DNA from 3 places in the Clostridium sp. CM038 genome. Region 3 is predicted to be linked to each of the others. Evidence: predicted binding sites of a transcription regulator. Region 3 holds the regulator's gene; each other region holds the start of a gene.
What was found. The regulator HrcA, encoded in region 3, represses chaperone genes, less so after heat shock. The targets are predictions, from matches to a motif close to TGTTAGCACTCNNNNNNNNNGAGTGCTAACA.

Region 1 (11,123 bases), 990 kb from region 3:
TACCATGCCATTTATGTCTATATCATATAAACGTTGACATTCCTTACCTATAGCATCTCCTGTAGGAATAAATGATGCATTAAACATTTCTTGGTTTACATCATTATCAAATTGGCCTAAATAATTAAAGCTTATTTGAGGGTTTTGTTTAAATTCTAAATCTTTTATATACTCATTAAGTGTTACATATTTTAATATATTGTATCCTACTCCCTTATTGGGAATTCTCCTTATACCATCCTTTGTTGATTTTATATAGTAATTTATATCCTCAGATTTTTCACAATCTAAAATTACAGGATAAGATGATGTAAACCATCCTATTGTTCTTGTTATATTCATATTAGGTATTATTTCTTCTCTTCCATGCCCTTCAATACTTACTAAAACTTTATTTTCACCTGTCCAATTTTTTATTGATAATCCTAGTGCAGCTAATAAAATATCATTTATTTCTGTATTATAAGCTCTATTTGTATCTGTTAATAGCTTATCTGTCTCTTCTTTTGATATTTTCATTTGTACCTTCTTAGAACTATACCAATTATTACTTGTAGTTTGATGATCTTTAGGAAGTTTTATTACTTCAGTATCTTCGACATTTTTCCAATACTCTATTTCCTCTAATAGTTTATTACTCTTAGCGTATTTTTGAATATTCTCTGACCATTCCTTAAATGAATGTGTTTTTATAGGTAGTTCTATTTTTTCTTTATTTACAGCACATCTATATCCTGCCGAAAAATCTTCAAGTAAAACTCTCCACGAAATACCATCCACTACTAAATGATGTATTACTATTAACAAATGATCTCCATCTTTAGTTTTAAACAACCCTAACTTTACAAGAGGTCCATCAATTAGATTTATACTTGACTGTATCTTTGTTGCCTCTTCTTCCATTTCTGCTTGATATGATTCTTTATTACCCAAATCCATAACTGATAAATCAAATAATTTATCTTCTACTCTCCTGTTGTACTGAATTAGCTTATTTTCTTCTTTTCTAATAACTATCCTTAATGCATCATGATGTTCAACTATTTTCGAAAATACCTTATCTATAATTTCTTCATCAAAACACTCTTTTGAGTACATCATAAATGCTTGGTTCCAATGATGCATATTGGTAAATTCCTGTTTAAAAAACCACCTTTGTATAGCAGTTAGTTCTACTTCTCCTTGTATAACTTTTTGATTTATTTGTTTATCCTCTTGCTTAGCATTTATACTTAATTCTCTTATTGTTGGATTTGCAAACAACTCACTAACTGTTATCTTCAAATTATATCTGCTTAAACGAGCGCAGACCTGTATAGCCTTAATTGAATCTCCCCCTAATTCAAAGAAACTGTCATCAATTCCTACTTTTTTTACTCCTAATACTTCAGACCATACCTTTACCATTTTCTCTTCTATTTCATTTCTTGGTACCGCATATTCTACTCCTGTACTTATTTCTCCATCTGGCTCTGGCAGTGCTTTTCTATCTATCTTTCCATTTGGTGTTAGTGGTATCTTCTCTATCTGTATAAAATACGCCGGTATCATGTAGTCTGGTAGTTCTTTTGACAAACTTTCTCTTAATTCTGCTACTGTCATTTCTTTTTTAAATACTATATATGCACATAAGTATTTATTCCCTTTTTTGTCTTCTCTATCTACTACTACTGCTTCTTTTATATTTTCTTGCCTTAATAACTGATTTTCTATTTCACCAAGTTCTATTCTAAATCCTCTTATTTTCACCTGATGATCTCTTCTACCTAAAAATTCAATATATCCTTCTTTACGAAATCTCCCCCAATCTCCAGTACTATACAATTTACCAAACTCAGGATGATTAATAAACGCATTTTTCGTCTTTTCTATATCATTCATATACCCTTTTGCTAATCCAACTCCTCCAATATATAACTTTCCAGGGATTCCAAATGGACATAACTTCATTTCTTTGTTTAACACATAGAAACTTTGATTAGATAAAGGCATTCCATATGGAATGCTATTCCATTCGATTTTAACTTCCGTAACCGGATAATAGATAGACCAAATAGAAACTTCTGTTGCACCACCTAAACTTATTATTGCTGCATTTGGAAAATATTTTTTTATTTTTCCAGGCAATTTTAAAGGAATCCAATCTCCACTTAACATTACTAGTCTCAAATTTTCATTTTTAAATGGCTCTGTTATACTTTCTATTAACATATCCATAATAGCAGGAACTGAGTTCCATATAGTTATACTTTTATCCTTTAATACTTCAATAATTTTATTTACATCTCGTTGATCTTTAATTTGCACAAGCTTTGCTCCTGTACTCAAAGCCCCAAAGATATCATATACTGATAGATCAAAACACACAGAAGAAAGTCCTATGATTTTATCATTTTCTTTTACTGCAAATTTACTATTTATATCCTGTATTGTATTTAACACTGCCTCATGCGTAATTACAACACCTTTAGGTTTTCCAGTACTTCCTGAGGTATAGATTATATAAGCTAAATCTTGGGGTATATTTACTTTCCCCAAATTCTCTTTATCAGTATTATAGATTTCAGTATTATCTATGTCTATTATTTCTACCTCAATGTTAAATAGATCCATATATGCTGACTTTGTAATAAGTATAGAAGACTTACTGTTTTCCAATATGTATTTTATTCTCTCTTGTGGATAACTTGGTTCTATTGGTAAATAGGCTCCTCCAGCTTTTAAAATTGCAAGTATTCCTACTATCATCTCCGGGGAACTCTCTATCATTATTCCTACTACACTGTCTGGTTTAACGCCTTTTTCCCTCAATATTCTTGCTAAACTATTGGCTTTCTCATTTAGTTCTCTATAAGTTAGCTTCTCATCTTCAAATACTACTGCTATATTATCTGGCGTTTTTTCAACCTGTTCCTCAAACAATTCATATATTGTCTTATATTTTTGATATTCTGCCTTTGTATCGTTAAAATCACATAATATCTGATGTTTTTCTTGTTCTGTAATTATTTCAATATCATTAATACTTTTTTCATCACTATCTATAATATGTTTAATTAAATATTGGATATGTGTAATTACATCTTTTATAGGCATAAATTTTTTAAATACTTCAATATTATAGTCAAAGTTAATCTCAACATCTTTACACTCGTCAAACTCTCGTATAAATACGCTCATGGAATTTCTTTCATGATGATTACTTAACGTTTTTATATCCGTTTTTGCCCCATTAAAATTTGCTGCGTAATTATGATGTTCATAGGATAAAGTTATATCAAATAAGCCGTCTTTTCTTTCTTTATAAATGCTACCGCAAATTTCACCAAAAGAAAGTTTTTGATGTCTGTAACACTCTCCTAATTCCATCCTTATTTCATTTATCATATATGAAAATGTCTTTTCTTTTATTATAGCTATCTTTAATGGTATAACATTGGCAAAATGTCCTACTATTTGCTTATTGCTAGCTTTTGTTCTGTTTAATATGGGAACTCCTATTACTACCTCTTCTTTATTGCAAACCTCTCCGAAATATACAGCTAATATACCAAGAAAAAAGTGAAATACGGAACATTTTCTTTTGTTAGAAAATTCAATTATTTCATCATACACTTTTCTTTCTATTACTAGGCTTTCTCTATTACTAACTATACCTCCATTACTATTCACACCCTTAGTAAATAGAGCTTCTGGAATATGTTTGAATTTATCCTTCCAAAACATTTTGTTTTTTAAATATGTATCTGATTCTTGGTATCTTTTATTTTCTTTTATAAATTCTAAATAGGAATACTTTTCTAACTTGCTTTTTGTCTCAGTTATATTGTTATAATTATTAACTGTCTCTTTAAATATTAGTGAAAATCCCCATCCATCTGATACTATATGATGCGATTCCATAAAGTAGAAATACTTATTATTATTTACTTTAATAAGAACAAATCGAAATAAATTCTCACCATTATCAAAAATAAATGGTTTTAAAAATTCCTTTTGCATCCAATTCAAAGAAAATTTCTCCGCATATTCTTTTATGGAAAAATCATAAAACGGTACCTCATATTTCAATTCTTTTAATATTTTCTGCGAAGGTTGTCCATCATTTTCAAATATTCTAATTCTTAAACTATCATTGTCTTCAATTAGCTTTTGTACCGATTTTTGAAACATTTGGTATTCGATAGGACCATTAATATTTGCATAACCACCAATATTATATATTGGTTTATCTTTATATAAGCATTGTTCAACCCATACATCTTTTTGATATAAACTTAACGGATAAATTTGTATTTCTTCTTCATTTAATTGTTTTTTTACCATTTTTATACCACCTATTCTTCTTATTCAGTGATTAACCACTCCTTCTATGAACTACAATATGCTGCTTGCTCATTGCACTCCATACTAAATAATAGTTTTGTAAGACATGTTAATACTCTTTCATACATAGGGCATTACTTTATAATAATCATTTTACACAGATGTACAAATAGTGTAAACTCTATTACCATGAAATACATATTTTAGACCATAAGTCGTTATATAATTTAAATTTGTTAGCTTTGAGACAAAAAAATGTATTCACGATATATTATTCAACTTAAAATATCACATGATTTTTCAGGCGGTAGCCTGCTATTCTAAAAGCGTAAAAAATGAAATTAAGGACTATGCGAACTATTATAATAAAGATAGATATCAATGGACTCTAAAAAAGCCCCTATGGATTTCTTTAGGCATTGTGGATTTGACATATCTATAATAGAAAAGCGAAACCCAGTCAATACGCTGGCTCGCTGGAGAAAAATCTATGATCATTTGGGGGAAGCTGGATTAATAAATGAACGAATCACAAACGTATAAGAAGGCTTATGAAAAAATATAGTTTAATTACTAAGGTAGGAAGGGCAAAGACTTATGCTAAGATGTTAAAAGCAAACCATGAACATAAAACACTATCAAACCTATTAAAACGAGAATTTAAACAATATCAGATTGAGTATAGTGTTAAAAACGCTTAATAGGTTAGAATGCAACCTTAATTTGGAAGATAATTCAGATACAATTATACACCCTGATCAAGGATTTCATTATACAAATGCAGATTTTCAATCTCGTGTTAAAGAATTAGGACTGACACAATCAAAGTCTAGAAAAGGTAATTGTTTAGATAATGCTCCTATGGAATCATTTTTCGGGCATATGAAAGACGAGATGGAATATAAACAAGCTATGTCATTCGGTGAGTTAGTAGGAATAGTTGATAGTTATATGAGTTACTATAATAATGACAGATACCAGTGGGGATTAAATAAAATGAGCCCTGCTCAATACAGGACTCACTTTTTAGTGCTAACATAGGTCATTTTTTTTAAACTGTCTAGTTTATGGGTTATATTTCACAATACAGAAACCATCTTCCAAATATAGCATATGCTTTTTTTATATATTTGTAACGCTTTTGCAAAGCTCTCTTAAATTTTTATTGAAAGCGTATTTTTCTTATATCATTACTTTACATATATTGTTTGTGAATTCTACCGGATCGTTAATCGGTAATCCTTCAATAAGTAGCGCCTGATTATATAATATATTAGTATATAAATCTAACTTAACTTTATCTTTTTCGAAAGATTCCTTAAGTACTTTAAACATATCATTATTTATATTTATTTCTAAAACCTTATCTGCTTTTATGTTTTCATTGTTAGGCATAGAATTTAATGTTTTTTCCATTTCTATTGTAAGGTCACCATCATTTGATAAACATACTGGGTAGTTCTTAAGTCTTTTTGATGCCCTAACATCCTTAACTCTACCTGTTAAAACACTTTTCATATGTTCAAATAATTCTTTATTGTCTTTTTCATCAGTGCTAGAAGGATTTTCTTTTTCATCTACTTCTATACCTAAGTCACCACTTGATACAGATTTAAATTCCTTTTCTTTGTACTTCATTATCATTTTCACAGCGAATTCGTCTACCTCATCCGTGAAATATAAAATTTCGAATCCCTTATCTGATACCATTTCAATTTGTGGTAATTTTTCAATTCGCGCGTTTGATTCTCCTGAAGCATAATAAATATATTTTTGATCCTCTGGCATTCTAGAAACATATTCATCTAAAGTAACATTCTTTTTCTCCTTTGATGAATAAAACAACAATAAATCTTGCAAAACATCTTTGTTACTTCCAAAATCGCTATAAATACCATACTTCAATTGTCTTCCAAATGCTTCATAAAATTCTTCATATTTTTCTCTTTCATTTTTAAGTAAACTATCTAACTCATTTTTAATTTTAGTTTTAATGTTTTTAGCTATAAGTTTAAGTTGTCTATCATGTTGCAGTACTTCTCTAGATATGTTAAGCGACAGATCTTCTGAATCAACTATTCCTTTTACAAAACTAAAATAGTCAGGCAATAAATCTGCACACTTATCCATGATTAAAACACCACTTGAATATAATTCTAAGCCTTTTTCATATTCTTTTGTATAGAAATCATAAGGCGTTTTTTCTGGAATATATAAAATTGAATTATAACTTATAACACCATCAACACTAATATGGATATGCCTTGCTGGTTTGTCAAATCCATAGTGCTTTTCAGCGTAAAAATTATCATAATCTTCATCAGTAAGTTCGCTTTTATTTTTTCTCCATATAGGAACCATGCTGTTTACAGTCTTTTCCTCAACGAAGTCTTCGTAGTCTGTTTCACTACCTTCTTTAAGTCTTGACTGACTTATATCCATTTTAATTGGATACCTAATGAAATCGGAGTATTTCTTTACAATAGATTTTAGTCCATTTTCATCAAGAAATTCATCAAAGTTATCATCTTCTGTATTCTCTTTTATTTTAAGTATAATTTCTGTTCCAACAGTATCTTTTGCGCAAGGTTCTATGGTATAACCCTCTGCACCATTAGATTCCCATTTATGTGCTTCATCACTACCAAAAACTTTACTTATAACAGTAATATTATCCGCTACCATAAATGCAGAATAAAATCCCACTCCAAATTGTCCAATTATGTCGTACCCATCTTTTATTTCATTTTCTTTTTTGAATGCTAAAGAGCCACTTTTAGCTATAACTCCTAGGTTATCACTAAGTTCAGCTTCTGTCATTCCAATTCCTGTATCAGAAATTTTTATTGTTCTAGTTAACTTATCACTGGCTATTGTAATATAGTAATTACCCTTATCAAAATTCAATGAATCATCCGCTAATGTCTTATAATAAATTTTATCAATAGCATCACTAGCATTAGAGATAAGTTCTCTTAAAAAAATATCCCTATGAGTATATATTGAATTTACCATCATATCCAGAATTCTCTTAGACTCCGTTTTAAACTGCTTTTTTTCCAATTAAAATTTCCCCTTTCGTACCAAATCTTCTTATTTTTTATTTTGTTAGCACTCTATGTTATCGAGTGCTAACGCTAGTTATAAACTACACCTTTTTTTATAATTTGTCAACGTACATAATATATTTTTCTTCCATCTCAAACATTTATTAATTTACTCTCTCCATTTTAAATATAGATAATTTGTTGTTTTGAATTTAATCTTATATATATATTACTTTATTTGAATTCATTTCACAATAATAATTTCCATATTACTCAATGCTAAATGATAAAATACTTGTTTACAATTATTTTTCAACGATACTGTTTAATAATCAACAGCTTTTTTTCTGTGTTAAGTTATTTAATTAACGACATCTCATTTATATATATTTCTATGATATTATTCACTACATCGTAAATATCACTAGTATTCATAACCTCATAGTCACAATATTGTTTGTACAAGTGACCTCTCTCCTCAAACAATCTATAAAGCTTAGATGGATCTTTTGCTAGTAAGGGGCGGGTCTCAACATCTATATCCGCTACTATATTTTCAATAGGACGGTTTATGTAAATTATAATACCATTTTTCTTTAAATTTAAAATATTTTCATGTTTTTTAATCACTCCACCGCCAGTTGAAATAATTACTCGATTTTTTTTAGATAATTTCTCAACTACTTTAGATTCTATGTCTCTAAATCCGGCCTCACCATTTTTAAACATTTCAGTAATCGTAAGATTTGTACTAGCTTCAATATATGCATCTATGTCTATAAATGCCATTTCTATCTTTTCTGCGATTATTTCTCCAATGACACTTTTACCACAACCGGGCATCCCAATTAAAACTATATTTTTCATCTTTTAATTTTCTACTCCCTTTTCTAGTTCATCATAAATTTCATCAATTATTATCTTTGGGATCTTAATATCATTCCAGATTTCCTGAGCAGCAATTGCCTGGCCAACTAGCATATAAAGACCATTAACTGCTTTTAAACCCGTCTCCTTCGCATACTTTAAAAATAGGGTTTCCTTAGGATTGTAGATCATATCTACAGCGGCGCCAAATTTACCAATATGTTTCTTTTCAATTGGAGAATTGTCCAAATTAGGATACATTCCAAGTGGTGTACAGTTTACCACTATATCTGACTCTTTAAGCCCTTGAATTTCATTATAAGAAATCAATTTACAACCATTAAATTTGCTGTTTTCCTTAATCCTTGAGATATCTCTTGTAACTACAGTAATTTCAGTTATTCCCTTATTTAATAAATATTGAACCACAGTAACTGCTACTCCACCGTTTCCAAGTATTGTTGCTTTTTTATTTTTCACTTCAATATCATACTTATTGAAAAGCATTCCAATTCCAAAGTAATCTGTGTTGTATCCAATAGTTTTGTTTTCCTCAAACTTTAGGGTGTTTACAGATCCTATCGCTTTTGCTTCTATGCTAACCTCATCAAGTAATTCCATAACCTTAATTTTATAAGGAATAGTTACATTAATACCTCTTGGTTTAATAACATTAAATCCGGCCATTGCTGCTTTCAGATCTTTGCTTTTAAATTCGAAGAGATGATAATAACCCTTCATATTCAATTTATTAAATACCATTGAATGTATTTGCGGCGAAACACTATGTGATAGTTTTTCTCCAAGTAAACCATATAACTCTGACATAACTCACCCTCATTTCTTAAGTAAAACTTACTAATATCATTTATTCATTGTCAATCATTTCACTTTTATAATTGCCCAATATTTTAAAATAACGGCTATTCTTTTTAATTAACTTAATTGAAGATATAATTTTATCTTCATCTATGTTTCCGTGGAAATCTATGTAAAAGAAATATTCCCATGGCTTATCCTTTATTGGTCTATATTCAATTTTCAAAAGGTTTATACCATTTTCTTCAAAATGCTTTAAAACATGATAGAGCGAACCTGCCTTGTGGGTAGTAGATAAAACTAAGCTTGTTTTATTGTTTCCGCTAGTTGACTCCAACTCTTTACCAATAACAACAAACCTAGTCATATTTGTTGCATTTGAATTTACATTTTTCTGCAAAATCTCAAGGTTGTATATTTCCGCTGCCTTAGCGCTAGCTATGGCTGCCAAGGTTTTGTCCTGTCTATCTTTAACTAACTGCGCACTTTTTGCAGTGCTGTTATAGGGAACTAACTTCCACTGCTTGTAGCCTTTTAAAAATTCCATACTTTGCTCTAATCCCTGTGGATGAGAGTAAACCTCTTTGATATCATCTAGTGTTGATCCTCTAATCCCCATTAAGTTTTGGCTTATTTTAAGATATTTTTCTCCTGTTATATAAAAATTATATTTATTTAGAAGGTCATAAACCGCGGATATTGCTCCTGTGGAAGAATTTTCTATAGGGATAACACCATAATTTATCTTCCCATATTTCAATTGCAAAAATATATCTTCAAACTCACTTATTGCTTTTGCGTCCACATTTTCACCGAAATATCCCTTTAAAGCTTGTTCGCTAAAGGAACCTGTTACGCCATAAAAACCAACTGTTAGCTTTTTCTCAGTAGCAAAAGCCCCCTCCCGATTTAAATTTTTGTTTTGAAACCCTCTACTTATTTCCATAACGGATTTGAAAAATTCTTCTACCTCTAAAAACAAATTTTTATTTTTAACTAAGTCTAAATTCTTCTTTATAACTATTTCTTCTCTAGCCTTATTTAAAACTTCCATATGATTATTTTTTTTATATTCAGCTACCTTTAAAACTACTTCCATACGCTTTTCAAATAATGATACAAGGCTTGAGTCAATTTTATCAATTTCACTTCTTAAATTATCTATATTAAAATCATCCAATTTACTCATTAAAGCACATCCTTCAAATAAAATCTAAAATACTCATTGCAGCGCAAGCTTCTATCACTGCTAGCGCTCTTAAAACTATGCAAGGGTCATGCCTTCCTGTAACAGATACTTCCGAATTTTCACAAGTCACCATATCAATGGTATCTTGAGTTCTTGCAATAGAAGGTGTTGGTTTCATAGCTACCCTAAAAACTATCGGCATTCCATTAGAAATACCACCATTAATTCCACCATTATTGTTAGTTTTCGTCAATACACTCCCATTTTTAATGCACGGTACATCATTTGATACGCTTCCCCGAAGTTTTGTTATTTGAAAGCCCATGCCAAATTCTACCCCCTTAACTGCAGGCACAGAAAATAGTAATTGAGCTAAATTGCTCTCTATAGAATCAAAGAATGGTTCCCCCAGTCCACAAGGCACATTTAATATAGTAGCTTCAATTATACCTCCAACCGAATCTGTTTCTTCCTTCGCCTTTAATATAATGTTCTTCATTTCTTTTCCCTTTGAATCATCAATTACAGGAAAATCTTTCTTTAGAATATCTGCTAATATCTGTTTCTTTAAATTGACTCCATCAAAATAACTATCAAACACATTCCCAATACTTAAAATGTGACTTCCTATTTCGATTCCCTTATCAAAAAGTATCTGTTTCGCAACAGCACCTGCAAAAACAAGTGGTGCTGTAATTCTTCCTGAGAAATGTCCGCCACCTCTATAATCGTTAAAGCCTGAATATTTAACCTTTCCTGTAAAATCAGCATGACCCGGTCTTACTAAATCCTTTAACTTATCGTAATCCTTCGAATTTTGATTTTCATTAAAAATAACGCTACAAAGAGGTGTCCCTGTGGTATATCCATTAAAA
Region 2 (11,123 bases), 1.8 Mb from region 3:
CCGCAAGACTTTCAACAGGACTTACTGCTGATTGCACTTCATTAGATATAGATACAGAAAACAACAATCTAATGATGACAAGACCAGCATTTGGAGGAAACTTAATGGCTACAATAGTTTGTGGAGAACATAGACCACAAATGGCTACTATTAGACCAGGAGTTTTTGAAAAATTAGCTAGAGATGAAAAAAGAAGCTGCCCAGTTGAAAAAATAACTGTAAACTTAGAAGAATCAGATATCAGAACTAAAACAGTAGACGTTGTAAAAGTTGCTTCAGTTTTAGCGGATATCGGAGAAGCTAACATTATAGTATCTGGTGGTCGTGGAGTTGGAAGTAAAGAAAACTTCGCGTTACTTGAAAAACTTGCAGTTACCATAGGTGGAGTTGTTGGAGCATCAAGAGCTGCAGTTGAGAATGGTTGGATAGATAAAGCAGTTCAAGTAGGTCAAACAGGAAAAACTGTAAGACCAACTGTATACATAGCTTGCGGTATTTCAGGAGCAATTCAGCATTTAGCTGGTATGCAAGATTCTGATTTCATAATAGCTATAAACAAAGATGCAACAGCGCCAATCATGAAAGCTGCTGATGTAGCAATCGCTGGAGATTTCATAAAAGTTATTCCAGAAATGATAGCTCAGATTAATACATTAAGAAACAAATAATTAGATTTTAAAGTAGTATTTAAATGAACTTGCTCTAATGCTGAAATTTAGCATTAGAGTAAGTTTTAAAAATATTTATTACTTTTAGTTTTTAAAAAAATAAAAGGAGTGTGTTATTATGAAAAAGATTTTTGTACTTGGAGCTGGAACTATGGGAGCGGGTATTGTTCAAACATTCGCAGTAAGTGGTTGCGAAGTAATAATGAGAGATATTAAAGATGAATTTGTTGATAGAGGACTTGTTACAATTAAAAAGAATTTAGAAAGATTAGTTAAAAAAGAAAAAATTACTGAAGCACAAATGGAAGAAATACTTTCAAGAATTACAGGAACTACTGATATGGAATTAGCAGCAGACTGTGATTTAGTAGTTGAAGCAGCTGTAGAAATTATGAAAATAAAGAAAGAAATTTTTGCAGAACTTGACAGAATATGTAAGCCGGAAACTATATTATCATCAAATACATCATCACTGTCTATAACTGAAGTAGGAGCTGCTACAAATAGACCTGACAAAGTTATAGGAATGCATTTCTTTAATCCAGCTCCAATGATGAAGCTTGTAGAAATAATTAAAGGAATGGGTACGTCCACTGAAACTTTCGATGCAGTTAAAGAAATTGCAATTGCTATCGGTAAGGATCCAGTAGAAGTTGCTGAAGCTCCTGGATTTGTTGTAAACAGAATATTAATACCAATGATTAACGAAGCTGTAGGAATACTTGCAGAAGGTGTTGCATCTGCAGAAGATATCGATAAAGCAATGAAACTTGGCGCTAATCATCCAATGGGACCTCTAGCACTAGGAGACCTTATAGGTCTTGATGTATGTCTTGCTATCATGGATGTTTTATATACTGAAACAGGAGACAATAAGTACAGAGCTCATAGTCTTTTAAGAAAATATGTTAGAGGCGGATTGCTAGGAAGAAAAACTAAAAAGGGAATATTTGATTATTCGAAATAAGATATTATTTTAATATGAACAATGAATTTAGAGAGCATTACAACTTGTAGAGGGTTGTAATGCTCTTGTTTTAATGTTGACTTTGCATTGTTAATGATATATCATTAACAATGCAACAGAAAAATGACAAAAGTTGGTATAAACAACTAAGTATAAACGTATAAAAGAATATAATATTTTTTAAAAATGGGGGGAAATATAATGAATAGATTTACGTTACCAAGAGATATTTATTTTGGAGAAAATTCATTAGAGGTGTTAAAAACCTTAAAAGGCAGAAAAGCAGTAATAGTTACTGGCGGAAGCTCTATGAAAAGATTCGGATTCTTAGATACGGTTGAAGCTTATTTAAAAGAAGCTGGAATTGAAGTTAAGCATATTACTGGAGTAGAACCAGATCCATCGGTAGAAACAGTTATGAACGGTGCAGCAGTAATGAGAGAATTCCAGCCGGACTTAATAGTATCAATCGGGGGTGGTTCACCAATTGACGCAGCAAAAGCTATGTGGATTTTTTATGAGTATCCAGAATTTACTTTTGAACAAGCGGTTATACCATTTGGTATTCCTGACTTAAGACAAAAAGCTAAATTTATAGCTATACCATCAACTAGTGGAACAGCAACCGAAGTTACAGCATTTTCAGTAATTACTGACTATAAAGCAAAAATAAAATATCCTTTAGCGGATTTCAACTTAACACCAGATATAGCAATAGTAGACCCAGCACTAGCTCAAACAATGCCACCTAAATTAGTAGCACATACAGGTATGGATGCATTAACACATGCATTTGAGGCTTATGTAGCAGGGCTTAGGTCAAGCTTTTCAGATCCTCTTGCAATACAAGCTATAACTATGATTAGAGAAAATATATTAAAATCATTTGAAGGTGATGTGGAAGCGAGAAATGAAATGCACATTGCACAATGTCTTGCGGGAATGGCATTTTCCAACGCACTACTAGGAATATCTCATAGTATGGCACACAAAATAGGTGGCGTATTTCATGTTGCACATGGCTTAGCTAATGCAATATTACTTCCATATGTTATAGATTTTAACAAAAAATCTTGTGGAGATAGATATGCTACAATTGCTAGAAGTCTTAATTTAGCTGGAAATACAGAAGATGAATTAATTGATTCATTAACTGATATGATAAGAGATTTAAATAAAGCTATGAATATACCAACTTCTTTAAAGGAAAACGGAATGACAAAAGAAGAGTTTGATGCAAATGTAGATTTTATATCTGAAAATGCTATAAAAGATGCATGCACAGGATCTAACCCAAGACCAATAAATACTTGCGAAATGAAAAAGATATTAACTTGTACCTTTACAGGAGAAAAAGTTAAATTTTAACGACATTTCAGAAGGAAAGTCTCCCAATTCTATAAGTGGGAGTACCTACTTTAAGTAGGAGTATAAATCTCCTTCTGAAGTCGTTAATATGCAGCTCCGCAGGAGATGATTTAATATTAGGCACATTATGAAATTGTACCAATAGACAATAATTAAATGATTAATAAGAGGACAGGTAGTAAAGAGCATTAGTATTTAATACTCTTTACTACCTGTCTATTTTGACTTAGTATTTTCACTCTAATAAAAATTTCAAGTGAAATTTATTTTGACAAAATAGAGATAATGTAAAATGTATTTTAACAAATATATAATTTAGATTTTTGTGGTAAAATGAATATATAATAACGAAGGTTTTAGTGTAGGAACATAGGCAGACCAAAATCATATATGAATATGGAGGATTAAAAATGTATAAAATAGTCGAAAAGAGAGCATTAGCACCTCAGATATTCTTAATGGATATTGAGGCTCCGAGAGTAGCTAAATCAGCAAAACCAGGTCAATTTATAATTATAAAGATGGATGAAAAAGGCGAAAGAATACCTTTAACAATTAGTGATTATGATGCGTTAAGAGGTACAGTAACTATAGTAGTTCAAACAATAGGTTGTTCAACAAAAAAAATGGAAAAGTATGAAATTGGTGACTCATTTTCAGATTTTGTAGGACCACTTGGACAAGCATCTGAATTAATGAGTGAGAGCATTGAAGATTTAAAGAAAAAGAAAATTGTGTTTGTAGCTGGCGGGCTAGGAACTGCACCAGTTTACCCTCAAGTTAAATGGCTCAGCGATCAAGGTATTAAGGCAGACGTAATAATAGGCGCAAAGGCTAAAGATTATGTAATTATGGAAGAAGAAATGAAGAAAGTAGCAGGGAATGTATATCCATGTACTGATGATGGTTCATATGGATATAAGGGACTTGTCACAAATAAATTAAAAGAATTAGTTCAAAATGATGGCATAAAATACGATTTAGTTGTTGCAATTGGACCAATGATAATGATGAAATTTGTTTGCAAATTGACTGAAGAACTTGGAATATCAACTATTGTAAGCATGAATCCTATTATGGTTGATGGAACAGGAATGTGTGGAGCTTGCAGACTTACTGTAGATGGTGAGACTAAATTTGCTTGCGTTGATGGTCCAGAATTTGATGGTCATAAAGTTAATTTTGATGAGGCAATGAGAAGACAAACAATGTACAAAACTCAAGAGAGTTCTAAAGGTGAAGGCATTAAAGCAGGCTGCGGTTTAGGAGGTGCTAAATAATGGGTAAAATGAACAGAGTTGCAATAGGGGAACAAGATCCAAAAGTAAGAGCAACTAATTTTGAAGAGGTATGTTTAGGATATACAGAGGACGAAGCAGTTGAGGAAGCTACAAGGTGTTTAAATTGTAAAAAGCCAATGTGTGTTGGAAAATGTCCAGTAGCAATAGATATTCCTGGGTTCATAGCTCACATAAAAAATAGAGAATTTACAGAGGCAGTTAAGGTAATTGCAAAATATAGTGCGTTACCAGCAGTCTGTGGAAGAGTTTGTCCACAAGAAACTCAATGCGAAAGCAAATGTATATTAGGAATAAAGGGAGATGCCATAGCTATTGGTAAACTTGAAAGATTTGTAGGTGACTATTCAAGAGAGCATAATGTTGACCTTTCAGAAACAAAACCTAAAAATGGCATTAAGGTTGCGGTAATCGGAAGTGGTCCTTCAGGACTTACCTGCGCAGGAGATTTAGCTAAAGCTGGGTACGATGTAACTATTTTTGAAGCACTTCATGAAGCTGGTGGAGTTTTGGTATATGGAATTCCAGAGTTTAGGTTGCCAAAAGATACAGTTGTTAAACATGAAGTTGAAAATGTTAAGAAATTAGGAGTTAAATTAGAAACGAATGTGATAGTAGGACGAACTGTAACAATAAATCAGCTGATGGAAGAAGAAGATTTTAAAGCTGTATTTATCGGTTCAGGTGCTGGACTTCCAATGTTCATGGGAATACCAGGAGAAAATTTAAATGGAGTATTTTCTGCTAATGAATATTTAACTAGAAGCAATTTGATGAAAGCATTTAAAGAGGGGTATCAGACTCCTATAAGAACAGGTGAAAAGGTTGCTGTTGTAGGTGGAGGAAATGTTGCTATGGACTCTGTGCGTACAGCAGTGAGACTTGGAGCAGAAGGGCACATAGTGTACAGGAGATCAGAATCAGAACTTCCTGCAAGAGCCGAAGAAGTGCATCACGCAAAAGAAGAGGGAGTTATAATGGATTTACTTGTGAATCCAATTGAAATCCTAGGAGATGAAAAAGGGAATGTTATAGGCATGAAGTGTATAAGAATGGAGCTAGGAGAACCCGATGCATCAGGAAGAAGAAGACCTATAGCGATTGAAGGGTCGGAATTCATAATGGATGTAAATACGGTTATAATGTCTCTAGGTACATCACCAAATCCATTAATTCCTTTAACAACAGAAGGGTTAGAAATCAATAAATGGAAGTGCATAGTTGCAGAAGATGAAACAGGATTAACATCTAAAAAGAATGTATATGCTGGTGGAGATGCTGTTTCAGGAGCTGCTACAGTTATATTAGCTATGGAAGCAGGTAAAAAAGCTGCTAAAGCTATAGATGGAATGTTAACAAAATAATAATTTTTAAATTACAAACTCCATAAACAAAGGTTTATGGAGTTTGTTTTAAAAAAGTGAGGACAGGTAACAACTATTTGGTATAATAATATTGCATAGGAGGAGGTATATTATGTTAATAGATAAAATAAATAAATATTACACTAAGGAATATGATTTAAGTTGTGCTGAGGTGATGATTTACGCTGCTAGTGATGAATATAATATGAAATTAAAAAGCGAAACGTTTAAAACTATGTCATCCTTTGGTGGAGGAATGGGTATTGAGAGCGTATGCGGAGCAATAACAGGTTCTTTGGCAGTTATAGGTATATTATTTACTAAAGAAAAAGCGCATGAAGGTGATAGAGTTAAAAGACTATGTCAGGAATTCTTCCAAAAATTTGAATCAAAGTTAAGCACGAATAATTGCGCGGCTCTTAAAGCAAAATATAAAAAAGAGGATGGTAGTTGCAAGGTAATGATTGAAACTGCTACTGAAATATTAGATGAAATTGTGATACGCGAATTAAAAGTTAATAATTTAACTCAATGAAAGGAAAAATTATGGATTACAAAAATATTGAATCATTTAATGAAGGCATTATAATAAAAGATGTAGAGAACTTTGAACTAGACCATATATTCGAATGTGGGCAATGCTTTAGATGGGACAAGGAGCCTAATGGCAATTACATAGGGGTAGCATATGGGAAGGTAATAGAAGTAGAAAAAAAGGGGACGCAAGTAAAGATATATAATATAAATGAGGAAGAATTTAATGAGATTTGGTGTGATTATTTTGACCTTAAAAGAAATTACACAGTTATCAAAGAGAAATTTAAGATGGATCCTCTTCTTAAAAGATCTGTTGATTTCGGGTATGGCATTAGATTATTGCAGCAGGAGCCTTTTGAACTTACCATATCATTTATAATTTCTTCAAATAATAGAATCCCAATGATAAAAAGAGCTATAAACAATTTGAGCAAAAAATGGGGAAAACCAATAGAATATAAGGGGAAAACGTACTACACATTTCCAACGCCTGCAGATTTAGAAGAAGCTACTATAGAAGAAATTCAGAGTTGTAGTCTGGGGTTTAGATCTAAATATGTAAAAAACACAGTACATCAGGTATATACTGGTGAAGTGAATTTGGAGCTTATTAAAGCCGCGGAAGATGATATTTGCCATGAAGAACTAAAAAAACTTAGTGGAATAGGCCCAAAAGTGGCGGATTGTATTATGTTATTTTCTATGCAAAAATATTCTGCTTTCCCAGTGGATGTGTGGGTTAAGAGGGCGATGCAATTTTTTTATTTAGCACCAGATGTCTCTCTACCTAAAATAAGGACCTTCGCTAGAGACAAATTTGAAAACTTAGCAGGTTTTGCACAACAGTATTTGTTTTATTATGCAAGAGAAAATAATATTAAAATAGAATAAATTAAGCAAAGCAAGTAATACTATATAAAACTATGAGTTACTATTGAAATAAATACAAGAGTGAAGAGGATGAAAAACAATGAAAAGAATGTGGAATAGTATTAGAATGAAGGTATCAGGATATAAACAATATATATTACTATCAGCAGTTTTGCTAGCTTTCGCATACATAGGATATGAATATTATTTCAAGTATTCATATATATTGAGAAATCCGAATATATTAAAAGAAGTTATTCTTTCTTATGGAAATTTCAGTGTTTTAATTTTCATTCTTATGCAGGTTTTACAAGTAGTAGTTTTTTTTATTCCAGGAGAATTTATACAAATTGCTGGAGGATATATTTTCGGTGCATTTTTAGGCGGTATAATATCTTTAATGGGTATTACTTTAGGAGGTATAATAGTATATCTTATTGCTAATAGTTATGGTAGGCCTTTTGTGGAGAAGTTGTTATTAAAAAAGAAAGTGAAATTTTTTAGAAAAATATTAAAAATAGGAAGCAAAAAAAATGTTATATTCATATTTTTTTTAATCCCAGGAATACCTAAAGATGCTCTAATATACATATGTGGAGTATCTGATGTTTCTTTTAAAGATTTCTTTATATATTCAACACTCGGTAGAATTCCAGGGATTTTTATTTCTTCTTATTTTGGTCAAAAAATAGATGCATGGGATGTTACAAGTTTAATAACTATAGGCATAACAATGAGTATTATATCAATAGTAGGGATTTTTAAAGGAAATACTATAATAAAAAATGTAATTAAAAAGAAAAAATCTTATTAAAAAGTTACGATAACACATGTTTTATAAAATATTATAAAGAGTGTAGCTTTTTATATTGTGATTTATATATACACCTTAATATTATGCTACTTATAGTAATCAAAATAATTATTAATATTGCACAATGGAAGAAAAAATCCTGTGGAAGGATCGTTATTATTGGATCGTATTCAATATCAAATAACCAGTAATCATTTTTAAAGAAAATATGATGAAAAGCAGTGAAGCTTTTATCGAAATTAATTAAAAAGGGTATAAGTAATATTATAGGTACGATAATAAGAAAAATGGAACTAGTTAACAAGTATCTTATTGTTTTGTGTCTCTTATTTATAATTATACCTATAATACTTATTAATATGGAGAAAAATAGCATTACCTTAAGATTATCAAATATTATTTTAACTTCCTTAAAATGAATTTTACCATTATTGGATGAAGGTAGCGTTGGAAGAGTGAATTCTTCAATTTTATTTTGAGTTAAATATGTGATTACATAGTCATAATTAGTCTTTAGTTCCTTTTTATTTAAATTAGAAGATTCTTCAATTTTTAAAACATCAATATCCATATAGTATAATGGTTTAAAAAGCAAAGTAAGATTTATGCTTAAAATTATAAAAGAAAAAGTAAAACTTAAGATAAAAAACGTTTTGAATGAAAATTTAATAAGCGTTTTTACATTTCTGAAAATGGAGTCTCTAAAAAAATAGTTATTAAACCATTTATATAGACTATTCATAAAATCACCTCTATTAGTGATTTTAACAATAAATCAAAATATATTCAATGATAATAAAAATGTGCTAAAATTATAATTTCATTAAAAAGTAAGTAAACAAGAGAAAAACTATATAATGCAGTGATAACTAAACATAATATAGTTTAGTTGCGTATAAATGGTATAATATATGGAATAGGTGAAGTTGATATTATAATGATTATTAATTAAAATATTAGGTATAGAACTCATTAGCACTCAGATGTGATGAGTGCTAACAAAAACAACAAAAATATATAAGGAGGGGTTTAAAATGAATATTAGACCACTTAGTGATAGAGTGTTAATTAAAAGATTAGAGGCGGAAGAAACTACAAAAAGTGGAATACTTCTTGCAGGAGCTTCAAAGGAAAAACCACAAGAGGCTGAAGTAGTTTCAGTAGGACCAGGAAAAGTTGAAGATGGGAAAGTAATTAAAATGGAAGTTAAGGCAGGGGATATAATATTATTCTCTAAATATTCAGGAAGTGAAATAAAATATGATGGTATTGAGTATATCATATTAAAGCAAGATGAACTATTAGCTGTAATTGAAAAATAACATTAACGTAATAATAATTAAATAATAATTGATAGTAAATGATTATTTAATCATTAGCGTCGTATAGGAGGGTTTAAAATGGCTAAAGATATATTGTTTGGAGAAGAAGCAAGAAGAGCTATGCAAAGAGGTGTAGATAAACTTGCAAACACTGTTAAAATAACACTCGGACCTAAAGGAAGAAATGTTATTTTAGATAAAAAGTTTGGATCACCATTAATAACAAATGATGGTGTTACTATAGCTAGGGAAATAGAGCTAGAAGATGCATTTGAAAATATGGGAGCACAACTTGTTAAAGAAGTTGCTACAAAGACAAATGATGTAGCAGGAGATGGTACAACTACAGCTACATTGCTTGCCCAAGCTATAATAAGAGAAGGTTTAAAAAATGTTACAGCTGGTGCCAATCCAATGTTAATAAGAACTGGTATAAAAATGGCTGTAGATAAAGCTGTTGAAGAAATTAAAAAATCTTCTAAACCAGTTAATGGTAAGGAAGATATATCGAGAGTTGCTGCTATATCAGCTAGTGATGAAGTAACGGGAGCTCTAATTGCTGATGCTATGGAAAGAGTAGGCAACGAAGGTGTTATAACTGTAGAAGAATCAAAATCTATGGGAACAGAACTTGATGTTGTTGAAGGAATGCAATTTGATAGAGGATATTTAAGTGCATATATGGTTACAGATGCAGAAAAAATGGAAGCAAATCTTGATGAGCCATATATTTTAATAACTGATAAGAAAATTACTAATATACAAGACATACTTCCAATACTTGAGCAAATCGTTCAACAAGGCAAAAAGTTATTAATAATTGCTGAAGATATTGAGGGTGAAGCTTTAAGCACATTAGTTGTTAATAAATTAAGAGGAACTTTTACTTGTGTAGCTGTTAAAGCACCAGGTTTTGGTGACAGAAGAAAAGAAATGCTTCAAGATATAGCAATCCTAACTGGAGGAGAAGTTATATGCGAAGAATTAGGAAGAGAACTAAAAGATGTTACTGTTGACATGCTTGGAAAAGCAGAAAGTGTTAAAATATCTAAAGAAAACACTACTATAGTAAATGGCAAGGGTGAAAAAGATACAATACATGATAGAGTTTCCCAAATTAAAAAGCAAATTGAAGAAACTACATCAGATTTTGATAGAGAAAAATTACAAGAAAGACTTGCTAAACTTGCAGGCGGAGTAGCTGTAATAAAAGTTGGAGCTGCTACTGAAACTGAATTAAAAGAAAAGAAACTCCGAATAGAAGATGCTCTTGCAGCTACAAAAGCAGCAGTTGAAGAGGGAATAGTTCCTGGTGGTGGAACAGTTTATATTAATGCTATTTCTGAGATTGCAAAATTATCATCAGATACACCAGATGTTCAAGTGGGTATTAACATAATTAAAAGAGCATTAGAAGAACCATTAAGACAAATAGCTACAAATGCTGGCGCTGAAGCTTCAGTTATAATAGAAAAAGTAAGAGAAAGCGCTGGAGAAAATGGATATGATGCTTTACGTGGAGAAATGGTAAACATGATAAAAGCTGGGATTGTTGATCCAACAAAAGTTGTAAGATCAGCACTTCAAAACGCAGCATCTGTTGCAGCAACATTCTTAACAACTGAAGTTGCAGTTGCAGATATTCCAGAAAAGAATTCAGCACCAATGGGTGGCGCACCAGGAATGGGAATGGATGGAATGTACTAAAAATAATTTGAACAATAATTATTATAAATAAAGTATATTCAAATAAAAAATTAACTAGGGTTTTGCCTTAGTTAATTTTTTTTATTTTGTTAAGCCTTATAATTATGTTTCTAGTATGTTCGCGAACTAGTTCATGAACATACTAGAAATATTCATTGACAAATGCTTAAACATTAACTATCATTATTGTAATAACAAATTCAAAGAA
Region 3 (11,123 bases):
TTAAACTGATGAATACTAATAAAATATACGATGTAGTAGAAGTTGGAGTATTTGTTCCAAATTATCTGACCGTACCGCAGCTAAGTGCTGGGGATGTTGGATATATAACAGCATCTATAAAAAATGTTAGGGATGCACGAGTTGGGGATACAATAACAGAAGCGTCTAGACCAGCGTCTAAGCCGCTTAAGGGATATAAACCAGCAGTGCCTATGGTGTTTAGTGGTATTTATCCGGTAGATGGTGCTAGATATGGAGAATTAAAAGAGGCACTAGAAAGGCTCCAGTTAAATGATGCAGCGCTAGGATTTGAACCCGAGACATCTATCGCTTTAGGATTTGGATTTAGATGTGGATTCTTAGGCCTTCTTCATATGGAGATAATACAAGAAAGAATAGAAAGAGAATTTAATATAGAAATCATTACGACAGCCCCATCAGTTATATATAAAGTAATGAAAACTAATGGAGAATTAATAGAAATAACAAATCCTACAAATCTTCCAGAACCAACGGAAATTAGTTATATGGAAGAGCCAGTAGTTAAAGCGTCTATCATAACACCATCAGAATATTTAGGATCAGTTATGGAGTTGTGTCAAGAAAAAAGAGGCGTATATATTGATATGAAATATATAGAAACCACTAGAGTAGTGCTCAATTATGACATGCCTCTTAATGAAATAGTATACGACTTTTTCGATGCCTTAAAATCAAGAACAAAAGGATATGCATCTTTTGATTATGAATTTAAGGGTTATACCACGACTCAGCTCGTAAAACTAGATATTTTACTTAAAGGAGATAAAGTAGATGCGCTGTCTATGATTGTTCCGGAGGAAAGAGCTTACCATAGAGGAAGAATTATGGCTGAAAAACTAAAAGAGCTTATACCAAGACAAATGTTTGAGATACCAATACAAGCATCTATAAACTCAAAGATAATAGCAAGAGAAACTGTAAAGGCACTTAGAAAAGATGTTTTAGCTAAATGTTATGGTGGAGATATCTCAAGAAAGAAAAAATTATTATCGAAACAAAAAGAAGGTAAAAAGAGAATGAGACAAGTGGGAAGTGTAGAAGTTCCACAAGAAGCATTTATGGCTATACTTAAAGTAGATTAGGAATAAAGTGAGGCTTAAACTATGAAGAATGTTGCGTTGTATATACATATTCCTTTTTGCAAGCAGAAGTGTTTATATTGTGATTTTCCGTCATTTGCTGGTAAAGAGGAGTGTATGCTTGATTATGCCGCAGCTCTAGCAAAAGAAATAAATAGTATAAGAGATAAAAAAATAAAAACTATATTTATAGGTGGGGGAACTCCCACCTATTTATCTTTAGCGGGCTGGGAAATGATAGGGAAAAGTATTGATAGATTGGATATGTGTGACGATTTAGAGTTTACAGTGGAAGGAAACCCCGGAACATTTACAGGGGAAATATTAAACTTTTTAAAAAAAATAGGAGTAAATAGGATCAGCATTGGACTTCAAGCCTTTCAAGATTCTTTGCTTAAAAAGCTGGGTAGAATCCATACTATTGAAGATTTTAAACAAAGCTTTCAAATGGCTAGAAATCTAGGTTTTGATAATATCAATGTAGATTTAATGTTTGGACTTCCGTCTCAAACGCTTAAGCAGTGGATAGAGACTTTAGAGAATGTAACTAACCTTAATCCAGAACACTTATCTTGCTATAGTCTAATAGTGGAAGAGGGAACGGCTTTTTATAAAGGGCTTGAAGAAGGCACATTAAAGCTTCCGGATGAGGAAATAGAACGAACTATGTACGCACAGACAATAGAATATTTAAGAGGAAAAGGGTATATACAATATGAAATTTCAAATTTTGCAAAAATCAATAAGTCATGTAGACACAATTTAGTATATTGGGAAATGGGCGAATATATAGGATGCGGCGCTTCCTCTCATTCATATAGGGATGGGTTTAGGTATAGAAATGAAGAAAATATAGAAAAATATATTAAGAAAATAAATGTTGATTGTTGTGCAATAGTGGAAAAAATAAAGAATTCATTTAAAGATGATATGGAAGAGTTTATGTTTATGGGTCTTAGAAAGAATGTAGGCATAAGCAAAAGTGAATTTAGGAAAAGATTTGACAAAGATATAGATAGTGTTTATAGGGAAGTAATAAATAAATATGTAAGTAATGGATTCATGGAGGAAAATGATAACAATATTTTTTTAACTTATGAAGGTATTGAAATATCGAATGTGATTATGGCAGAATTTCTTCTATAAATGCATTGCCATAAATTTTTGTCTAAAGATATTAATATTATAGCACCACGAAAATCAAAGGAAAGCGTAGTATACTTAATTTAAATCGATATAATCAACATATAGTGGCTAAATTAAAAAATTAAGGTTATTGACAAATACATTAGCAAATGATATTTTTAATACATACTCGTTAGCACTCAACTGTAGTGAGTGCTAATAAAAGAGGTGATATTATGGAAATGGATGAAAGAAAAATTAAAATACTTCAGGCTATAATTACAGATTATATAAATAATGGTGAGCCTGTTGGATCCAGAACCATAGCTAAAAAGTACGATTTAGGTATTAGTCCAGCTACTATAAGAAATGAAATGTCAGACCTCGAAGAGCTGGGATATATAGAACAGTTGCATACATCATCTGGTAGAAAACCATCAGATAAGGGTTATAGATTATATGTTGATAGACTTATGGAACTTACAAAATTATCCAATGAGGAAGAATATATGATCAAAAATCACCTTATTAATGCTGCTTTATATGAGGTTGATAAAATCGTTAAGCAAGCAACACAAATGCTTTCTCTTCTTACAAATCTTACATCTATAGTTAAGGCACCATCTGTTCAAAAGAGCTGTATAAAATATATTCAGCTAATGAATCTAGATGCTGAGAGTATTTTGTTTGTAATTATTACAGACAGTGGTATCATCAAAAATAATGTTATTAAGATTAGAAAACCTATTGGTAGTGATAGCATTGCAAAACTTAACAATATGCTTAATTTTAGATTGAGAAAGCTTACAATTGAGCAAATAAATTTAGAAGTTATTAATAATTTAAAAAGAGATTTAGCATTTTATCAAGAAATTTTTGATGGAATTATTCCAGCTCTATATGATAGTTTGTCTGGTGTTGAGACTTCAGAAGTATATATTCAGGGTGCTGCAAATATATTTAACTACCCAGAATATAACAATATTACTAAAGCTCGTGAGTTCTTAGTTTTAGTAGACAATAAAGAGAGTATAAATAGTTTACTAGGAGTAGGGGACATTACAGGTAATATTACAATTAAAATTGGTGGAGAAAATTTTGTTGAATGTGCTCGCGAATGCAGCATTATAACAGCTGTTTATAGCGCGTCCGGAATACCGCTCGGATCTATTGGCGTTATAGGACCAACAAGAATACCTTATGGAAAAGTTATATCTGTACTAACTGGGATAGTTAAAGAATTAAATGATAATATAGCTCAAATTTATGATGATCATAGATAAATTTTAAAATTAAAAGATTTACTTTGAGCCAGAAATGGAGGGATGATTTAGTGAATACAAATAATCAGGAAATTTTAAAAGAAGATTTAAAAGAAGAAAACACATCAATACCTAATAATGGGGCTTCAAGCTCAGTTGATGAAGCTGGCGAAAGTCAAAGCACTATGGAAGAGACAGAGGGTTCTATAGAGGAAACTGCAGAAGAAGCTGAAATAGTAGAAGAAGTTGAAGAACTTTTAGAAAGTGAAAAAGATATGAAAAAAAATAAGAAAAAATTAGAAGAAGAAAACATTAAATTACAGAGTGAGCTAGATGATTTTAAAGACAAATATTTAAGGACATCTGCTGAATATGAGAACTTTAGAAAAAGAACAGTAAAAGAGAAACATGGTATATACACAGATGCTTGCGCCGATGTTTTAAAAGAGGTTTTGCCAGTACTTGATAACTTAGAAAGAGCACTTTCTGTTGAAGGAACTGGGGAAGATCTAAGAGTCGGTGTGGAGATGACGGTAAGACAATTTAATGATGCCTTTACTAAATTAGGGGTAGAAGAATTAGTCTCAGAAGGTGAATTTGACCCAAATCTTCATAATGCAGTAATGCATGTTGAAGATGAACAATATGGAACTAATGAAATAGTAGAAGTATTCCAAAAAGGTTATAAAAAAGATAACAAGGTATTAAGGCATAGTATGGTTAAAGTTGCAAATTAAAGATTTGTATTATAAAAAAAATATTATAAAAAAATATTATAATAAAATATAAGAATTATAACAATTATAATTGTTATGGTCTAAAAGGAATATGAGGAGGAAATAATAATGGGAAAAATTATAGGAATAGATTTAGGTACAACAAACTCATGTGTAGCAGTTATGGAGGGTGGAGAACCCGTAGTAATTTCTAATTCAGAGGGTGCAAGAACTACACCATCTGTAGTTTCATTCCAAGCTAATGGAGAAAGATTAGTAGGTCAAGTAGCAAAGAGGCAAGCAATTACAAACCCAGACAAAACAATAATGTCAATTAAAAGAGAAATGGGTTCCAATCATAAAGTAGATATTGATGGAAAATACCATACACCACAAGAAATTTCGGCGTATATTTTACAAAAAATAAAAGCTGATGCTGAGGCTTATTTAGGAGAAACAGTTACAGAAGCTGTAATAACTGTACCTGCTTATTTCAATGATAGCCAAAGACAAGCAACAAAAGACGCAGGAAAAATAGCTGGACTTGAAGTTAAAAGAATAATAAATGAGCCAACAGCGGCAGCTCTAGCTTATGGTTTAGATAAAATGGATGTTAACCAAAAAATATTAGTATATGATTTAGGTGGCGGTACATTTGATGTATCTATATTAGAACTTGGTGATGGTTTATTCGAAGTAAAATCAACTAATGGTAACACTAAACTTGGTGGAGATGACTTTGACGAAAAGGTTATGAATCACATAGCCGACACTTTTAAAGCGGATAATGGAATAGATTTAAGAAATGATAAAATGGCACTTCAAAGATTAAAAGAAGCTGCTGAAAAAGCTAAAATTGAATTATCATCATCAATGCAAACAAATGTTAATCTACCATTTATTACTGCAGATGCAACAGGTCCAAAGCATATAGATATAAATTTAACAAGAGCTAAGTTTAATGAGTTAACTCACGATTTAGTAAATGCTACAATAGAACCAATGAAAAAAGCACTTGCAGATGCAGGGTTATCACTTAATGAAATAGATAAAATTGTACTTGTAGGTGGTTCAACAAGAACACCAGCAGTTCAAGAAGCAGTTAAAAACTTTACTGGAAAAGATCCTTCAAAGGGAGTAAATCCAGATGAATGTGTAGCACTCGGTGCAGCAGTTCAAGCAGGAGTATTAAGTGGGGAAGTTAAAGATGTTTTACTTCTTGACGTAACTCCATTAACACTAGGAATTGAAACTCTAGGTGGAATAGCTACTCCTTTAATTGAAAGAAATACTACAATCCCAGCTAAAAAGAGTCAAGTATTCTCAACAGCTGCAGATGGTCAAACATCAGTTGAAATTAACATTGTTCAAGGTGAGAGACAAATGGCTGCAGGTAACAAGACTTTAGGAAGAGTTACTCTTTCGGGAATTGCTGCAGCACCAAGAGGAATTCCACAAATAGAGGTTACTTTTGATATAGATGCTAACGGTATAGTCAATGTATCAGCTAAAGATAAAGGAACAGGAAAAGAAGCTAAGATAACAATTACAGCATCAACTAATTTAAGTGATGATGAAATTGATAAAGCAGTAAAAGAAGCAGAAAAATTTGCAGAAGAAGACAAAACTAGAAAAGAAGAAATTGAAGTTAAGAACAATGCAGAACAGTTAGTATACCAAACTGAAAAAAGCTTGACTGAGCTTGGAGAAAAAGTAACAGAAGATGATAAAAAAGATATTGATGCTAAATTAGAAGCTCTTAAAAAAGTTAAAGACGGAGAAGATATAGAAGCTATAAAGAAATCTACTGAAGAATTAACTGAGGCTTTCTATGCAGTAACTACAAAAATATATCAAGCAGAAGCAGAAAAAGAGCAAGGAGCAAACCCAGGCGAAACTAACGCAGATGGAAATGCTCATAAAGATGACAATGTAGTGGATGCTGACTTTAAAGTAGAAGAAGATGAAAAAAAAGAAGATAAATAATTAGTAAAATCAATTTAAAATAAGGGATGGGTAACTACCCTTCCCTTATTTTAATGACATTTCAGGAGGAAAGACTCCCACTTATATAAGTGGGAGTTAAATACCTTAACAAGAATAAAACTTAAGTGGGAGTAAAAATATCCCTATGAAGTCATTGATATGCAGCTCCGCAGGATATGATTTAATGTACACAGCTCCGCAGGAGATGAGTTATGTAAAGAAATATTAGCAATATGCATAGAAAAACTATATAATAGTGATGGTTAAATTATTTTAAGGATTACTTTATATTAGAGATTAGTTTATAATATAGAAGTATATATATTTTAGGTGGTGAAAAGCTAGATGTCAAAAAAAGATTATTATGAAACTCTTGGCATAGAAAGAGGTGCCAGTGAGGAAGAAGTTAAGAAAGCTTTTAAAAAGGGTGCATTAAAGTATCATCCAGATAGAAATCCAGATAATAAAGCGGCGGAAGACAAATTCAAAGAAATGAATGAAGCGTACCAAGTTTTATCTGATTCAGAGAAAAGATCAAGATATGATCAATATGGTACAGCTGATGCAAATGGAGCAGGCTTTGAAGGTAGCTCTGATTTTTCAGGATTTGGTGGTTTTGGAGATATATTTGGCGACATATTTGGAGGTGGAGGATTCTCTTCAAGAAATCAGAATGGACCTAAAAAAGGTGCAGATTTAGAATATAATCTAAACCTGCATTTTGAAGAGGCCGTTTTTGGGGTAGAAAAAGAGATATCCATTACAAGAAATGAAAAATGTGGGGATTGCAGTGGTAGTGGTGCTAAAGCCGGTACTTCGCCTAAAACATGTGATAAATGTGGGGGAGCTGGGCAGATAAAAGTACAGAGAAACACTGCCTTTGGAAGTTTTGCTAGCATGAGCACTTGTGATAAGTGTGGTGGCAAGGGTCAAATGATTTCTGAGCCATGTAAAACTTGTCATGGTTCTGGGAAACAGAGAAAAAACAAAAAAATTAAAATTGATGTTCCAGGTGGAGTTGATACTGGAAATGTTATGCCTCTAAGAGGTCAAGGGGAACAGGGTGAAAAAGGTGGCCCATCAGGAGATTTGTATATAAATATTAGAGTAGCTCCTCATAAAAGTTTTAAGAGGAATGGAACTGATATTCATATAGAATCTCATATAAGCTTTGGGTATGCAGCTATGGGAACTGAGATTAAAGTGCCAACCGTTGATGGAGACGTTAAATACAAGGTTCCAGGAGGAACACAATCTGGGACTGTATTTAGACTTAAGGGTAAGGGAATACCTAGAGTAAACGGACATGGAAGAGGAGATCAATACGTAAAGGTTATTGTTGATATTCCAAAAGCGATGAATGATAAGCAAAAGGAAGCTTTAAAACTATTTATGGAGGCTAGTGGCGAGAATGTAGATTTTTTTGAAGAAAATAAAAAGTCTATTGTAGATAAAATATTTGGCAAATAATAATAAAAACTCCGTTTTGTAAAACGGAGTTTTTTATTATAAATAAGGAGATTAATAATGAATAAAGATTGGATTGAAGTAACTATAATAACAAGTAGTGAGGCTGTTGAAGCTGTATCTGCAATGCTATACAATACGGGAGTCGAAGGGGTCTCTATTTTAGATCCTTTAGATTTGATTTTTAGACGGGATCATACTACAGATTGGGACTATTTTGATGAAACTATTATAGATACAAAGAGTGGGGTTGTAATTAAGGGATACTATAAAAAGGATGAAAAATTTGAAAAGCACTTAGAAGATATTAAAGCAGGGGTAAATAATTTGCCAAAGTGTGGGTTAGACAAAGGTGCTGGATCTGTAACGGCAGATAAAGTAAATGAAGAAGACTGGGAAAATAACTGGAAAAAGTATTATAAACCAATAAAGGTAGGGGAAAAGATAGTTATAAAGCCTATATGGGAAGAATACAATAAAAATACTGATGAAATAATTGTGGAACTAGATCCAGGTATGGCTTTTGGAACTGGATCTCATGAGACTACTAGAATGTGTATAAAGGCACTTGAGAGGCACGTGGACGCTAATTCAACAGTTTTTGATATAGGAACAGGTTCTGGGATATTAGCTATTGCTGCAGCTAAGCTTGGGGCTAAGAAAGTCATAGGAGTTGATTTGGATCCAGTAGCAGTAGACTCTGCAAAACAAAATGTTAGCTACAATGATATAGGTAACATTGAAATATTATACGGAGACTTAATGGAAGTTGTTAAAGGAAAAGCGAATATAGTTATAGCTAATATAATGGCTGATATAATTATATTTTTGACGCAGCAAGTTAAGGCGTTTATAGTAGAAGGTGGATATTTTATATCTTCGGGGATAATTTTAAGTAAAAAAGATGATGTAATAAATAAGTTAACTGAGTGTGGCTTTAAAATTGAAGAGATAAATATAGAGGGTGAATGGGCTTGCATAGTTGCAAAGTTATAGCAAAATAAGGTGCATGAAAATAGACCAGTATATTTATTTGAATGTACCAAGGCTTAAGGAGAATAAATAATGCATAAATTTTTTGTATCAAAAGATAGTATAGATGGAAACAATGCTGTTATTGATGGTGAGGATGTAAAACATATATATAAGGTATTAAGGCTTCAAATCGGGGATAAGGTAAGTGTTAATAACTGTGAAGGTAAAGAATATGTAGGTGAAATAACCTTTATAGATAAAAAGGCAGTAAATGTAAATTTATTAGAAGAAAATTCTATAAATAATGAAAGTCCTATTGAAGTACACTTATTTCAAGGTATGCCTAAATCAACAAAAATGGATTTAATAGTTCAAAAAAATACGGAACTTGGGGTTAAAGCAATAACACCTATAATTACAGAGAGAGTAGTAGTTAAAACTGATCTTAAGGAGTTTAAAAAGGTGGATAGATGGAATAGGATAGCACTAGAAGCCTGCAAGCAGTGCAAGAGAAGTCTGGTGCCTCAAATAAATGTTCCTATAAAGTTTGACAACTTATTACAAGAACTAAAGTACATGGATTTAGTAGTGGTTCCCTATGAAAATGAAGAAGGTTATGGTATAAAAAAATTAGTAGAAAATATAGAGAAAATACATATTAATAAAGTTGCTATTGTAATAGGGCCAGAGGGTGGATTTGAAGAAAGTGAAATATTAAAACTTAAAGAAATAGGAGCAAGGATCGTTACTTTGGGACCGAGAATACTTAGAACTGAGACTGCAGGCTTTACATGTTTAAGCCTTATAATGTATGAACTGGGAGACTTGGGAGGGAAGGTGTAATGAAAGTTGCAATCGCTACCTTAGGATGTACGGTAAATTAGTATGAATCAGAAGCAATGATAGGAAGTGCAAGAATTATAAAAATTTTGAGCAATAAATATATGTAGCAGGAGAAAAAAAAATTATGTTGAATACTATAATATAACTAAGGTTGAGTAGTCACGGAAACTAATATGTAAAACTTAATTATGTATAGAGTCATTATAGTGCTATAAATTTTATGTTCAGAGAGCAGTTAGGAATAAAAATAGGTATAGCAAACAAGCCTACACGATGCAGGAATTTTCAGAAAAAAGTACTTAATTGTCAAACAGCTACTCTAATAAATTTAAAATACTAAAACCTGAAACTTTAAGTCTTGCATCTAGATGAATATTAATTCCAGCAATCATAGTCATAAATGAATAACGTTTTTTACCATGTATTCGTAAAGTATGAATTTTATAATCATTTAGAATACGATTGTTTATACGTTCTGAGCAGGTTCTAGTTTTATAAATAGTTTTCCATTGTTTTGAGCCGCGAGGCACAGGAGTAAACAACCGCAAATCCCATGATGGTTTAGTGTAGATTACTCGCCCATAAGGTGAAGGTGAGCACTGTTCACAGCAAGAGCAACTAGCAACCTTTTTTAAAACTAAAGGGCAACGCCATTTAAGGCGTGAACGACTTTTTTCATAACCGTTATAGACCATTTCATGGCCACCAATACAGATAGGAAATCCTTTTTCATTAATATCTAGAGTAACTGGATATTTTGAATTTCCTTTGTTTTTGGAGTTCAGATCAATAAAGGGATTAATGTTCCATTTAGAACATAATTCATATGTAGGGTAGTTATCATTAGCTGAGTCAAGAACATAATTTGATATAGTGAACTGCGGTAACAGTTCTCTAAATTCAGCTAATGCTACTATTCCAGTGACACTGTCGTGTCTGCTTGCCTCTACAAATCGTAGATAAATAGGTAGATCTATCTTATATTTTTTATTATAGACAGATAAAGCATAGAGAGTGTAGCCATAAAACCAACGATTTTCATGGCTGTCCCAACCCCAATTAGCATTTATGTCAGAAAGTCTACGAGGGCATTTGCAATCGTAAATTCCATTTTCACGGCAGTCACAAACTTTAGAACCATAGTAAGAAGACTTACAGTGAACACAAGTACCATCGCCGCCAACTGTAAGGTTATCTTTTTCTATTAAGTTAAGATTAAAAGAGGGTTCTACAGCAACTAATGAGAATATTTTTTGAAGCAGCCTTTCGGCTCTTAGGGAAAATGAGCGACCAGCTTCAAAAAAATCTGAAATTCTCTTAACAACACCAGTTTTTTTATTAGGAAGCTTTTTATTTTTCCCGGGTGCCTTAATTTTAGAGGGTTTCTTCTTATACGAATATATTTTTTTTAGGTTTACCCTGTCGGTAGACAGATTTGAAAGCCATAATCTAGAGATAAAATCATAATGAGCACCAAGTGATGGGACATTATTTTTAGTGCAGCCTATACAGGTTGCAAGTAACTCACAGGCATGAATCTTTTTAACCCAGTTGGTAATGCTTGTTTCCTTTTGAAAAAGCATTAAAGAAAATGAACGAAATATCTCAGGTTGAAGAGTTGCAGGTCT

Region 1: a site for HrcA is predicted at 7,433-7,463, ahead of htpG (molecular chaperone HtpG). Genes of this name have one in related genera too.
Region 2: a site for HrcA is predicted at 8,857-8,887, ahead of ACWJKS_RS01470 (co-chaperone GroES). Genes of this name have one in related genera too.

Annotation. Positions count from the first base shown of each region.
Region 1 is NZ_CM143651.1:1,667,672-1,678,794, reverse strand. It holds gene ACWJKS_RS07595 (amino acid adenylation domain-containing protein) at 1-4,326, opposite strand, end outside; gene ACWJKS_RS07590 (IS3 family transposase) at 4,619-4,768, shown strand; gene ACWJKS_RS07585 (IS3 family transposase) at 5,011-5,367, shown strand; gene htpG (molecular chaperone HtpG) at 5,509-7,389, opposite strand; gene ACWJKS_RS07575 (shikimate kinase) at 7,731-8,240, opposite strand; gene aroE (shikimate dehydrogenase) at 8,244-9,068, opposite strand; gene pheA (prephenate dehydratase) at 9,109-10,248, opposite strand; gene aroC (chorismate synthase) at 10,262-11,123, opposite strand, start outside.
Region 2 is NZ_CM143651.1:320,475-331,597, forward strand. It holds gene ACWJKS_RS01425 (electron transfer flavoprotein subunit alpha/FixB family protein) at 1-668, shown strand, start outside; gene ACWJKS_RS01430 (3-hydroxybutyryl-CoA dehydrogenase) at 787-1,635, shown strand; gene ACWJKS_RS01435 (iron-containing alcohol dehydrogenase) at 1,837-3,003, shown strand; gene ACWJKS_RS01440 (sulfide/dihydroorotate dehydrogenase-like FAD/NAD-binding protein) at 3,414-4,283, shown strand; gene gltA (NADPH-dependent glutamate synthase) at 4,283-5,665, shown strand; gene ACWJKS_RS01450 (C-GCAxxG-C-C family (seleno)protein) at 5,778-6,200, shown strand; gene ACWJKS_RS01455 (DNA-3-methyladenine glycosylase family protein) at 6,212-7,093, shown strand; gene ACWJKS_RS01460 (TVP38/TMEM64 family protein) at 7,173-7,886, shown strand; gene ACWJKS_RS01465 (TIGR01906 family membrane protein) at 7,918-8,628, opposite strand; gene ACWJKS_RS01470 (co-chaperone GroES) at 8,921-9,208, shown strand; gene groL (chaperonin GroEL) at 9,287-10,915, shown strand; purine riboswitch at 11,116-11,123, shown strand, end outside.
Region 3 is NZ_CM143651.1:2,654,556-2,665,678, reverse strand. It holds gene lepA (translation elongation factor 4) at 1-1,124, shown strand, start outside; gene hemW (radical SAM family heme chaperone HemW) at 1,146-2,267, shown strand; gene hrcA (heat-inducible transcriptional repressor HrcA) at 2,483-3,529, shown strand; gene grpE (nucleotide exchange factor GrpE) at 3,580-4,245, shown strand; gene dnaK (molecular chaperone DnaK) at 4,354-6,210, shown strand; gene dnaJ (molecular chaperone DnaJ) at 6,556-7,680, shown strand; gene prmA (50S ribosomal protein L11 methyltransferase) at 7,738-8,673, shown strand; gene ACWJKS_RS12295 (16S rRNA (uracil(1498)-N(3))-methyltransferase) at 8,743-9,495, shown strand; gene ACWJKS_RS12290 (hypothetical protein) at 9,810-11,123, opposite strand, start outside.